DNA from 4 places in the Paenibacillus thiaminolyticus genome. Region 3 is predicted to be linked to each of the others. Evidence: riboswitches for the same ligand, from Rfam matches in the RefSeq annotation. Region 3 holds a riboswitch; each other region holds the start of a gene.

Evidence for each region. A riboswitch is a leader RNA that binds a small molecule or an ion and turns the genes downstream of it on or off. The one in region 3 is predicted to bind cyclic di-GMP.
Region 1: it holds a riboswitch for cyclic di-GMP, as region 3 does, so the genes downstream of both, FLT43_RS16130 (MucBP domain-containing protein) here and FLT43_RS18900 (anti-repressor SinI family protein) in region 3, are expected to answer to the same signal.
Region 2: it holds a riboswitch for cyclic di-GMP, as region 3 does, so the genes downstream of both, FLT43_RS22450 (4'-phosphopantetheinyl transferase family protein) here and FLT43_RS18900 (anti-repressor SinI family protein) in region 3, are expected to answer to the same signal.
Region 4: it holds a riboswitch for cyclic di-GMP, as region 3 does, so the genes downstream of both, FLT43_RS01945 (glycosyl hydrolase family 18 protein) here and FLT43_RS18900 (anti-repressor SinI family protein) in region 3, are expected to answer to the same signal.

What each region holds. Positions count from the first base shown of each region.
Region 1 is NZ_CP041405.1:3,643,230-3,646,373, forward strand. Features, by position in the region: gene FLT43_RS16130 (MucBP domain-containing protein) at 1-1,279, opposite strand, end outside; cyclic di-GMP riboswitch class I at 1,430-1,517, opposite strand; gene FLT43_RS16135 (LacI family DNA-binding transcriptional regulator) at 2,011-2,988, shown strand.
Region 2 is NZ_CP041405.1:5,068,075-5,071,218, forward strand. Features, by position in the region: gene FLT43_RS22445 (helix-turn-helix domain-containing protein) at 1,098-1,568, opposite strand; cyclic di-GMP riboswitch class I at 1,685-1,774, shown strand; gene FLT43_RS22450 (4'-phosphopantetheinyl transferase family protein) at 1,862-2,575, shown strand; gene FLT43_RS22455 (non-ribosomal peptide synthetase) at 2,582-3,144, shown strand, end outside.
Region 3 is NZ_CP041405.1:4,229,295-4,232,438, reverse strand. Features, by position in the region: gene FLT43_RS18910 (ABC transporter ATP-binding protein) at 1-959, shown strand, start outside; gene FLT43_RS18905 (helix-turn-helix domain-containing protein) at 1,027-1,362, shown strand; gene FLT43_RS18900 (anti-repressor SinI family protein) at 1,485-1,655, opposite strand; cyclic di-GMP riboswitch class II at 1,673-1,758, opposite strand; gene galE (UDP-glucose 4-epimerase GalE) at 1,848-2,876, opposite strand; gene FLT43_RS18890 (lipopolysaccharide biosynthesis protein) at 2,876-3,144, opposite strand, start outside.
Region 4 is NZ_CP041405.1:458,433-461,576, forward strand. Features, by position in the region: gene FLT43_RS01945 (glycosyl hydrolase family 18 protein) at 1-1,956, opposite strand, end outside; cyclic di-GMP riboswitch class I at 2,059-2,141, opposite strand; gene fabG (3-oxoacyl-ACP reductase FabG) at 2,654-3,144, shown strand, end outside.

The DNA.
Region 1 (3,144 bases), 590 kb from region 3:
TGCCCAAGCCCACTCTCGGCACTTCGAAATCCTTCGACGTACGGTCACCCTTCGCATCGGTGTAATTCATCGTCGTTGTCTTGTTAGTCGGGTACAATTGTTTCGGATCCGGATTTTTGGAGTGATCCATTTTGACCCGGTAAGTAAGAGTCGCTGGATTGCCTTCCGTGACATTGCCGATGTCCCAGTTGAACGTCTCGGTTTGCGGGTTCCAGGTGACCTCCCCTTGAGAGACCTTATAGTCGTCCGGGCCGAAGGAGCTCCCCTTCAACTTCAGATCGAACATGTCCCCCATCGGGTCAGTGACTACCGCATTTTCAGCGGCAAAGGCAATTTTGCTGGCCAGCTCGGAGAAGATTCGCTCCAGACTGTCGCTGCTGCCCGAATAATAACCTTTGTTCCCTACATCCTTCAGCGTATTGGTTGCATTGCTATTGCTCCCCACATCCAACCCGATAGAATAAATGCCGATTCCGGCATCATGGGCCAGCTTGGCTTCGGAAATCGTGCCGATGCCATTGTCTTTAATTTCAAACTCATAGCTGCAGCTCCACCAACCACAAGTTTCCTTGCCCAAACCATACCAGCTAGATCCTAGGCTAAAACTGGAGCCCGACCCGATAATGTTTTTGTAGTTAAAATCAGAAAGAATAAACTGATGGCTATTATTTCCCCATGAACCTTTTACTGCAGTAGACGCCTTGTAACTATACGTCGGCTCCCCGTCACTCAGCAGAACGATCACTTTGTTGTTGGCCTGGCTTGTCTTTAAAAGTTCCTGAGCTTCGTGGAGTCCTGCCTGAATATTCGTTCCCCCGGTCGCCTGTATATTATCAATGGCACGTTTCAATTCCGTCTTCTGGTCAAGGCCTTTGAAGTCAGATACCTGATCAGAAGTCTTATTGAAGGTCACTACTGCAATTCTCGTGTCCGAGTCTTCAATCAACAGATTGTCAACGAATTTCTTGGCTGCATCCTTCGCCTTTGGCAATCGATTCTGGTTCGGTTTTTGGGTCATGCTTCCCGACTTGTCGATCACGAGCACGACATCGGAGGAGCCCGATTTCAGGTTCTTGCCTTCGACGGTCAGTGTAATATCCCATTCATCCAGCTTGCCTTCGACCGGGTTGGCTTCCTTCGTGAGCTTCACCGCTCCCGGATTCGGCCACTCAAGCTCCCCGGAACTCGCCGCCTGGGCGCCGATCGTGCCCGGAATCGTCCCAAATGCGACACTCAACATACACAACCATGTAACTACTAGTCTGAATCGGCGTTTCATAGTTTCCTCCTCATTTTTTCATCTGAGTCCTCCTTTGCAGAGTAAAAATTGCCTCCTCACGTCTTATTTATATCGTTCTGCGGGCCAAAAATACCGCGGAGAACCGCCCTATGAAAAATAAAAAAATCCGGCTGCAATTTAACGATTGTTAAATGCAGCCGGACGATCATGGGCCTGACGACCTTTAGATTCCTAAGCTTTGCGGCCTAATCTTTCGATTAGTGTGCCCTATGTAATTGGCGTATCCAATCATATCCAGCTAAAGCACTATTCATGCTCAATATATGGGACAGCCTCCTATTTGTCAATCACTTTTTTGAAAATTGTTCGATGCACTTCCAAAGGCAGAAAAAAACCCGAAATATCCCCTGATTGGGGGATTTCTTTCGACCTTAAAATGATATAAAATATTCATTTCTTTGAAAATTTATTGCACACTATTTTCATTATTATAGGCACTTCGACCTAATATTTCACAATTCGACGCTCCCTCATATAAATGGATGAAGAAGGATGGAGAAGGAAATGAAACCCCAACTCGCATGCCATCGATTCATGCCGAATCGGGTCATACTATAAAGGCAGGTTTGTTCTGCTCCGTAAAGAGGAGACGACAACTGAACAGGTAATTTGCAGATCTTGGATCGTTGACAAACGGACAAACAGGACATATGATAAATGATGTAACGGATGTGTAACCGGTTACACATGGAAAGGAAGGATACTCCGTCATGGCCACGATCAAAGATGTGTCGAGATTGGCGGGCGTATCGGTCGCAACCGTCTCCCGGGTCCTTAATCAAAAAGGGTATGTCCACGAGGACACTGAGAAGAAAGTGATGAACGCGATTCGGGAACTGGACTATATTCCGAATGACGTCGCCAGGAGCTTGACCAAAAAATCGGCGAAAATGCTGGCGCTTATTGTCCCGGACATCACGAACCCGTTCTTCAATGAACTTGCCCGAGCCGTGGAGAAGGTGACCCAGCTATACGGATACGCGACCATTCTGTGCAACTCCGACGACACCCCTGCCAATGAGAAGCAATATATTCATGCGTTGAAGCAGAAATACATCGACGGCTTCATTCTTGCATCCAATACGCTATCGGCGGAAGAAGTCCAACAGCTGGATGTCCCGGTGGTTACGTTGGACCGGACGATTTCGGACACCATACCGACGGTCGCCTCCGACAACCGCGAGGGCGCACGGCTGGGCGTGCAATATCTCCTCGATCGGGGCTGCAGCAAAATCGCCCATATTCGGGGCCCACAGCAGCTATCGATTGCGGACGAGCGCTGCCAAGGATATTTGGATGTGGTGCAGGAGGCTGCATGGTTCTCTCCCGATCTCATCGTCGAGGGCAACTTCAATCTGAACCAAGCGACCGACACAGTCAATCGCTTGCTGGACCGCCACCCCGATATCGACGGAATCTTCGCCGGCAACGATATTATGGCGATGGGAGCGCTGCGGGCCGTTCAGAAACGGGGCATCCCCGTTCCCGACCAGATGCAGATTGTCGGCTTCGATGGCATCTCGCTAGGCGAGATGGTCTACCCGGAACTGACGACCGTCGCGCAATCGATCTATGAAATGGGACTGCTAGCTGCTCGAATGTTGATTAAAATGATCGAGAGAAAGCCGCTGGATACGATGCATTACAATCTTCCCGTAGAGCTGGTTCGGCGAGGGACGACGCGATAATCGGCCCGGCCTCAGCTCGGCTTTCATAGAACTTCATTTTCAGGGAATGCTATTCTTTAGAAAAACAGCGTACGCTCGCTCCAGTCTGATTTTTCTTCATACCCATCCGACAGCTTGGGATGAAGAAGTTCTTTGTCGGATGTGTAACCGGTTACA
Region 2 (3,144 bases), 840 kb from region 3:
GAATTGCTGCAAATCTACATCATTTTAGGCCCTTTTGCTTCAAGTCGAAGCGAAACGGGTGAAATTCCTGCAGTTTTGCAGGATTCCCTTTCTGGGAAAGTCGTCCATATCGAATTGCTGTATTTGCACAGGATTTCGCTTACCGAATAGGTGTTGAAATCATGCAGTTTTGCAGATTTTGCTTAGCGAATAGGCGTGTCTGGAGAAATCATGCAGTTTTGCGGATTTCGCCTCATGGACAGACGTGTCTAGGGAATTGGTGCAGTGTTCAGGCCGTTGGAAAACCCCTGTTTTTTACGAAGGGGTGGAGATTGTCCATTTTCCTACTCAAAACTTGGCACCCATAACGTTTTAAATCGATTTTTTCTACGGAGAGACGAGAGCCACCACACAAAAAATGAAGTGCCACAAAATCCCTCGGACTTTCTCAATAGCCTGAAATCTATGCAGCTTTATTAATAACTTGCAGCCAGTAGAGTTGATGTGTAAAATATATCCAGATATATATTTCTATTTATGGAACACCAATATTTGATAAGGAGGTAGAGTATGATTGTCGAAGTACGCTTCGGACACGAGCGAACGCCCGGGACGCTGTATTTGGATTGCAGAGACGACGTTGCGCTTCACATCAAAAAATTGCAGACCGAGTTCGACAGATGGTGCATGCATTTGCATCGGATATGGAGAACAGGTAGTCAAGAGAACATAGCAGCCGGAAGAGGATCCGACAATTATCCTAAATTTTTAAGTAAATGGAACGAGACTTATATTATTGCTGGAAAATCTCCATTGGCCGGGACATGACCAAGTGTTTTTCTCTCCTTTGCCCTCCCGCCCAAACATCCCGCAGCCCCGCGGCCTTCCAAGAATAAATTTCTCTCTCTTATGTATACTTATTTTTTTTGAGTGAGACTTATTTATCATTACTGCTAACGGGTGTATAATTCTATTTACCTATTACGTTTTCTTCTCTTTTTCCTCAAAAAGTGACATATATTGAGTTGCAATGTCGAATTTTGCTCCGTATTATTAAGGGGTGGCGTTAATCAAACGACATATAATTGCCGATATTCTGAATAGAGCCAGAGGAGGATCTATTCGGTACGATTGAGCACATAGCCGGATGAGGTGTACTTAAGACCTAATCTGCGCAGCATATCCCGAACGCCCGTCCGTGTCATATGCACCTGGAACTGCTTTTCCAGCAGATCCTGGATGTCACGCATCAACCAGCCCGCAGATGACCCGGCAGAGGGTTTGCGGCTGCTGATGATGCCGATCAGTTCTTCTTCCTGCTCAGGGGTCAGTATTCTTGGCTTCCCGGGAGAAGCAACGTTGGTTAGCAATTGTTCGAGGCCGCCGTTGTTGAAGATTTTGACATAATTCGATACCGTCTGTCGGTGAATGCCCAGCTGCTGCGCGACATCCTTAGCGGTATGTCCGGACATGACAAGACGGATGGCCTCCACCTTGATCCGCTGCTTCGGATCTTGGATGGTGGGCGCCAAACGGTTCAAGGAATAGATATTCCATCCATGACGGTTCGTAATCAACAGTTTTCGCATTATCGGCTCACGCTCATATCTATACTTTTATTCGTAGTATGGGTATAGAAGCATGACGCTATACAGAGAGAGCCGCTGCCGCGGAGAGAGCAACCGTATTGGATTCATACAACAAAACTTGAAAAAGGCAAACTTGTCGAAAGGCAAGGACGCAAAGCCTCGGGCCTAACTCTCCTTCATGGAGCTATGGCGGCCGGGTTGCCATGTTGAATAGGGGACCATTCACGTTCTTTATGGTGATGAGGCTATTGCTGCATGTAGCCTTTTTTCTATGCATAGAGGATGCTGAGCCTATGAAGATTGCTGCTCTCCGCTGGGACCGACACTCCGATGACCGCATCGTGCACCGTCTCGTTCCGTTCCTGTCTGCCGATCAGCAGGAGCGGTACGCGAGGCTGAGCCAGCGTGCGGACCGTCATCGCATGGTTATCGCCGAAGTTCTCGTCCGGTGCCAGATTTGCCGTCTGACCGGGAGGAGGAACGACGAGATCGCATTCATCCGGAACCGGTACGGCAAGCCGTATTTGGCCCCAGACAATTCAATATATTTCAATCTAGCGCATTCGGGTTCCTGGATCGTGACGGCGATCGATCGCTGCGATGTCGGCATTGATATCGAGCGGATCGGGCCTATGAATCCTGAGGCGGCCCGCACCCTGTGCACGCCTCGGGAATACCGGATCGCTATCGGTCTGGCGGCGGATGCGCGCGCCCGCTTTCTTCACTGGCTGTGGACGGCCAAGCAGAGCTATCTCAAAGCCCGTGGAACCGGACGATACGGTCCGCTGGATGAATTGGAGATACTGCCGGACGGGGTTTACCCTTGGCGGCTTCCGTCCGTATGGCATGCGCGGGGATATGTCTTTACCCGGATCGAGAGTCTGGATGCCGGGTATTGTGTGATGGCATGCGGTGTCGATTCCAAGATTGCGCCCATAGAGCATTGGACATTGGAACAACTATTGGATCGGTTTCAACCCTATTGTTCGTCAATGATAAGGAGCTGAATCATTTTGTCTGCCATTCCATTTACAACCGAACAGCTTACGGGCTATGACGCCCATACCTTCGAGATTCCTTCTGCCATCGTGGATAGACTGGAACTGCTCACACGCACCCGTTCGGTCACATTGGAGGCTGCAGTGGGCGTAGCATGGAGCGGTCTGGTCGCACGGTACCATAACGCAGAGGAAGTGATTCTTCATGTGATGGCCAGCCAGAGCCGGGACGGAGTGCAAGTGCCGGTTCGCCCGGAGGGGACGCTGTGGAGCGCGGCCCAGGTGCTGTGCGGCCAGTTGAAGACCGGCGGGCAGGAACTGGGCGCCGGCGGCGGCATCACGACTTGCTGCTGGTGCCAGGATGCCGAGGTGCCTGGCAAGACGAGAGCCGATATTTCAGCCGGAGACCTGCATGGCCGGATCTTGGGTAGGGAAGAGGCTTTCCTTGCCCCTTATTTATTTACGATTTATTATCGGCCGGAGCGCTTCAGCCTGGATGGCGCCAAGCAGATGGGTCAGCAGTTCAACCAGATGCTGGGCGAAGCGGTGCAAGCTCCGGACAAGCCGATCGGAGAGTG
Region 3 (3,144 bases):
CGTCTTTATTGATCGTTATCCTGCTCTTTGCCAGGTTGTGGCCGAGATTTACCAGCCTCCAGTCCAAGCTGGAACAATTAGCCTCGACCATCCCGGCCTTCAAGGCTCTTCAGCAATTGCAGCGTGACTGCAAATTGGCCGCAGATCAGGCGATTACGCTTACCGAATCGCCCGCTCCGGGACCTGGCCATTGGTTCGTTATGCAAGGAATCGAAGTCAGAAATCTTTCGTTTCGCTATCAGCCGCAACTGCCTGTGTATGCTTTGCAAAATATCAGCGTTCATATTCCAGCCCAAGGGATGACCGCTATCGTTGGCAAATCAGGGGCCGGCAAGAGCACGTTTATCGATATCCTTATGGGCCTGATGCAGCCTGAATCCGGTCAAATCCTCGTGGATGGCATAGCGATCACGAATGACAACCTGCTCGCGTACAGACGCTCCATCGGGTATGTGGCGCAGGATCCGTTTCTTTATAATGCGACCATAAGAGAAAACCTGTTGATGGTGAAACCGAGTGCCACGGAGAACGAACTGTGGGAAGCCCTCGATTTTTCCTCGGCAGCTGAATTTGTACGCAAGCTTCCTCACCAATTGGAGACGCTCATTGGAGATCGAGGCATTCGTTTGTCAGGAGGAGAACGGCAGCGCCTGGTCCTGGCAAGAGCCATCATCCGGCAGCCTTCTATCCTTGTTCTGGATGAGGCGACAAGCGCACTGGATACGGAGAATGAAAAAAAGATTCTGACCGCTTTACATCGGTTGAAGGATCGCATTACGGTCATTGTGGTTGCCCATAGGCTGTCCACCATCCAAAACGCGGAACAAATTTTAGTCATACATGACGGGAAATTGGCTGAACAGGGAACCTTTTTGTCATTATCCTCAGAAAAAAAGAGCATATTTGCAAATCTTTTACAAAATCAGGAGGCGCAGCCTGTTAACGTCTATACGCTGTAGCCGCTTTCGGAGGTGGGGGAAATCGGATATAATAGGGACAAGCAGATGTATACACGGAGGTTAAATCATGATCGGAGAACGGATTCAAATCCTTCGAAGGAAGAAAAATTACTCACTGTCAGAACTCTCCGAAAGAGCAGGTGTCGCAAAATCCTATTTAAGCTCAATTGAAAGAGGAATTCAGCAGAATCCTTCCATTCAATTTCTGGAGAAGATTAGTGTTATTCTCGGGGTCTCAGTTGAGGAGCTGCTGCAAGACAAGGAAGCTTCGAATGAAGCTGAGGTGTTGGACGAAGAATGGACTAATCTCGTAAAAGAAGCGATGGCTTCTGGCGTAAGTAAAGAGCAATTCAAAGAATTTCTGGAATATAATAAGTGGAAGCTAACACGCGAAGAGTCATGATGCTCCCTAGCGTTGACGCAGCCCAAAATAAAGAAATCTCCGATTGTTGAGTTCACCGCGCGTTATCTGTAAACATGCCTCAACGAAGGAGATTTCTTTTCGATAATGTCAACAATCGTGAGTTATGCTTCTGAATTGACATGGAGCGGCCATTCAGGATCAGACTGTGCCTGAAAATCGCGAAGAAGTTTACGAATGTCCGCAATGGAAAGGCCCATTTGTCGTGCAGTTAAAATAATAGCTACCCAATCCTTGTCCAATTGTTCATTGTTACCTGTAACCGCTTCAACCATGATTGCATTGCCTCCCGAATTTACTCGGCCGGTTGCACCACTAACTCCACACGCCTAAAGTGCCCAGACAAAAAAGGCGCATTTCATCGTTTCCTAATATATACTTATTAAGTAGTATTATACACGACATTTGACGTTCCATGGTGTCATAGTATGTCGTCTCTGGAGCACTAGTTTTGTCGAATTCGATGATTACCCGGCCGTGATCCTCTCGCAATAACCTTGCGGATTATGAACCTGCCAATTCCAGCTATCTTCACACATGTCGGTAATGCCGTATTTCGGGAACCACCCCAGGCTTATATGGGACTTTGTCGGATCAGCATAGCATATCCCGATATCCCCTGGTCTTCGCCCCACGATTTCATAGGGAATCTGAATCCCCGACACCTTCTCGAAGGAATGGATCATCTCCAGCACCGTAAACCCCCGGCCTGTACCCAGATTGTAAAATTCGACCCCATTTATATGATCCAAATGCTCCAATGCTTTCAGATGGCCTTGCGCCAAATCCACGACATGAATATAATCTCGGATTCCCGTACCGTCTTTTGTAGGGTAATCGGAGCCGTATACTTTAAGCGACGGCAATCTCCCCACAGCTACTTGCGTAATAAACGGCATTAAATTGTTAGGCGTCCCATTAGGGCTCTCTCCGATCTTTCCGCTTTTATGTGCACCGACGGGATTGAAATATCTGAGAATGGAAATTCCCCATCTCGGGTCAGAAGAAGCCAGATCCTGCAGTACTTGCTCAATCATTTGTTTGGTTCTTCCATAGGGACTCACCGCCCCAAGGCTGGCTTCCTCCGAAATGGGAACACATTCCGGTACCCCATACACCGAGGCGGATGAGCTGAATACCAGGCTGTACACGCCATGCTTGGCCATCGCCCTGCACAGAACCAGCGTGCTGGTAAGATTCGTATGGTAGTATTCAAGCGGCACCTGAACCGACTCCCCAACCGCTTTCAGGCCGGCAAAATGGATCACGGCATCGATGCGATGTCCCTCGAATATCCGATTCAAGCGTTGCTCGTCGAGAAGATCCGCTTCATAAAAAGCAAATCCTTTGCCCGTAATATCCGAAATCCGACGAATCGCTTCCGGATGGCTGTTGGAGAAATTATCAAGAACGACGATATCATATCCCGCCTCCAGCATTTCTACGCAAGTATGGCTTCCGATATAACCGGCGCCACCCGTGATCAAAATGGCCATTACCTTGTCTCCTCTCTCCGTATGACCGGATTGAATTTAGTAAGGATCGGCAGCTTTCCCATATTCGCCTTGGCTATGTTCGTTAAGTAGATAAACTCGCTCGATTTGCGAAAGCACACATAGAAGATCAGGTTCGTTACGGACAGGCACAGCAGGACCCTGACGGCGATATCCCATAACAGCGGCAGCGTGAGTAATCCTGCAAGCCAGCCGCATAAGGATGCCGCCAGAAGAACTAACACGGCATGCAGTGCGTAACGGGTAAAAT
Region 4 (3,144 bases), 2.8 Mb from region 3:
GTCTTCTGTGTCCGTAGCGGTTACGCCGGCCAGCTTATCAAAGTTGTCGCCGACTTGAAGCGTCAGGTCCGTTACGCCATGCAATACAGGCGGTTGATTGTTGCTTGGAGCTTCATCACCCAGAATGAGTTGTCTGTTCATCTCCGGGCTGTTATTCGAGACCCGCTGAACAAGCTCCATGCTTGTAATCTCGGCATCTCCCTTAAGTTTGAACGTATAGGATCTGCCAGGCTCAATCGTCTTGGCGTCATAAACCGATTTCAAATCGACGACTGTATACCCGTTCTCATTGGTTACGGTTCCCGCCAAATAATCGCCGGAAGTGAACGATCCATCGGCTTGGATGTAAAGCTTCGGCAGCTTAACTGTTTTTGCTCCTCTTTCCACGGCTCTCAATACTTGATTCGATTCGGTCAAAGACTCGTTATTGACGAGGGTAATTTCATACCCTTTATTGTTGCCCCAAGGCTCTGTATACGGTTTCATAGCAACCGTCACGTCCAGCTTGGTATATTGGATCTCATGTGTTTTCAACGGCTGGCTTCCGAAGAGGCCTTCTTTCGTTACCTTTGTTAATTTGTCGCGCTTGGCCGGGTCCGTAGTAGGGGCATCATTGGAAGCCATCCAAGCAATGACGCCGCCTAGGCCGCGCTCAAGCACATATTTCGTTTTCTCTTGAATCGATCTTTCATTGTCATACGTGTAGAATACGCCAGTTGTATTATCATATAGATATGGAGCTTTAGCTGCATCATCCCAGTATTCTTTGAGATTCGGGTATGCGGCCTTCAACTTGTCGAGATTGCGATAAGACCAAGTCCCTGTTCGGCGGCCGCCGTCCCCCAGGACGAGAGGGGATTCACCAACCGCGCCGCGGGATGGAGTCTGATCCGCATCCTTGGCAGATAGTGCGGCGTCACCGAATAGTCCCGGATGATTCGGATCGGATCCTTGAGACACCTTATCCCAGCCGCGAGTATAGTAGGCCGCCCCGATAACAATCTTGCTCGGTTCGGCACCTTGCTGAATCAAATAGTTCACGCTCTCGTCAACAGATAGGTTGTTGCCGGTGAGCGGGTCATTTGGATTCGGATACAAGCCGGTATGATGGCCGCTTACCTCATCCCATGCGCCGCGCATGTCATAAGTCATGATGTTGGCAAAGTCTACAATGTTGAACAGTCTTGGCACATCAATGCCGATATCAATCTTAGCCTTCGGCGCTGGGAGCGCAACAGACAGTTCATACGCTTTACCAAGCTCGGCTCCTTGTTTATTCAATGCGTTTTTCAAGTCTTGCAGGAGCACGATATAATTATTTTTATCCTCCGGCGTGGCGTATTTCGTGCCTTCATCGTTTTTATTATCGACCAGATCAGGCTGGCGAACTTCAGCCGGGAACTCCCAATCCACATCAACGAAGTCCATGTTCGTGTACTTGATGAATTTCATGACATTCTCCACCAGATTCGCCCGCTTCGAAGCATCGGCCGCTACAACGGAGAAGTCGCCTGATTTGGACCATCCGCCAAGAGAGATGCCGATTTTCAGGTTCGGGTTTTCTGCGCGCAATTGCTGCAGGGCGATAAGGCTGCCTGAATTGGCCATATCCCATTGTACGCCATCCTGGCCGACAGGCGCGCCCACAGCCGCATCCTTGTCCGTAAAGACGAGGTTGCCTTGAGCGTCAAAATCGAGGAACGCATAGTTCAAGTGGGTTAATTGATCGGCGGGAATATCCTTGGGATAAAAGTTCCCTTGTCCTCCCCAAATCGACCAATCGCCATAGTACATGACATTCCGGATTTCCTGTGTCGAGTTCTTGACCACAGGTTCCTGTGCTGCAGGAACAGTCGTTCCTGCATAAGCTGGCGCCAATGAAGACACGAACATCATGATGGTCATTACCGTCATGGCGAACAATCTTCGGGCACTCTGCTTTCTCCTAGTCTTCATCCGTTATTCACTTCCTATCAATAGATTATATTAATAGGCAGCTAGGGCAGGGTAACGCTTACATTTATAACGCATACGACTAATAGGGCTTGGATGCTATTAATCGGCAACTGGCTGGCATAGAATTTTCCTTAGCCCCTTTAGCTTTGCGTCACTAGATTTCCCTAGCTTTGCCTAGTAATACCTGGACATAAATGCATACGCTTTTACTTTTAATGGCGGCGATGTATTGTATAACGATGCATGTATGCACCGTTTAATATACAGTATTTTCTCGTTTATTTAATGGGTCTTGCAGCTCATATGTGAATATATGAACATAGGTCGATTCTATTATTCACTTGCAACATATAAGGTTAATAATGCGGATGCGATAAGGGACCGTATTTTGATTTCATATGGTTTCATGCTGTGCATCTTCCTAGTAACTGCGCCATTCCCTTGGCATTCCTTGTTCTGCATTTTTACATTTTTAAGATGTCCGGCAAGGTTTGGGCCAATAGGTCTTAGGGAGGAGGGGAGATATATCTTGGATTGGATGAACTAGCCGGAGTTCGCAAAATGATAACCGAATATAACTATCCTTATGGGAGAGGTTCAGCAAGTTGCCTCCACATTTGGAATTGTAGTACGATGATAAGGAATCCAAGCAATGGGAAATTGTAACTCATATTACATAGGATAGGAGTGTTGCTACATGCTGACGCCACTGAAGGATAAGACGGTCGTCGTGACCGGAGCCAGCAAAGGAATCGGCAAAGGAATTGCGAGAACCTTCGCCGCACAAGGGGCGAAAGTCGCGGTCGTCGCACGCAGCTTGACGAAAGCGGAGGAAACCGCGGCGGAAATCCGGGATAACGGAGGTATTGCTCATGCCTTCCAAGGAAATGTCGCCGATTTGGAGTCGATGAAGTGCGTTGCAAGCGAGGCGGCCGCTACTTTCGGGGGGATCGACGTTCTGTGCGCCAACGCCGGTATTTTTCCGAATGCGACGATCGAGGAGATGACCGGCGAGCATTGGGATCAGGTGATGAACACGAATGCACGCGGGACGCTGTTTTCCCTTCAAGCCTGCCTGCCCTTTCTGAAGAAAGCGGAATACGGCCGGATCATTGTTACCTCCTCGATTACGGGGCCGGCCACCGGCTATGCCGGATGGTCGCACTACGGCGCAAGCAAAGCCGCTCA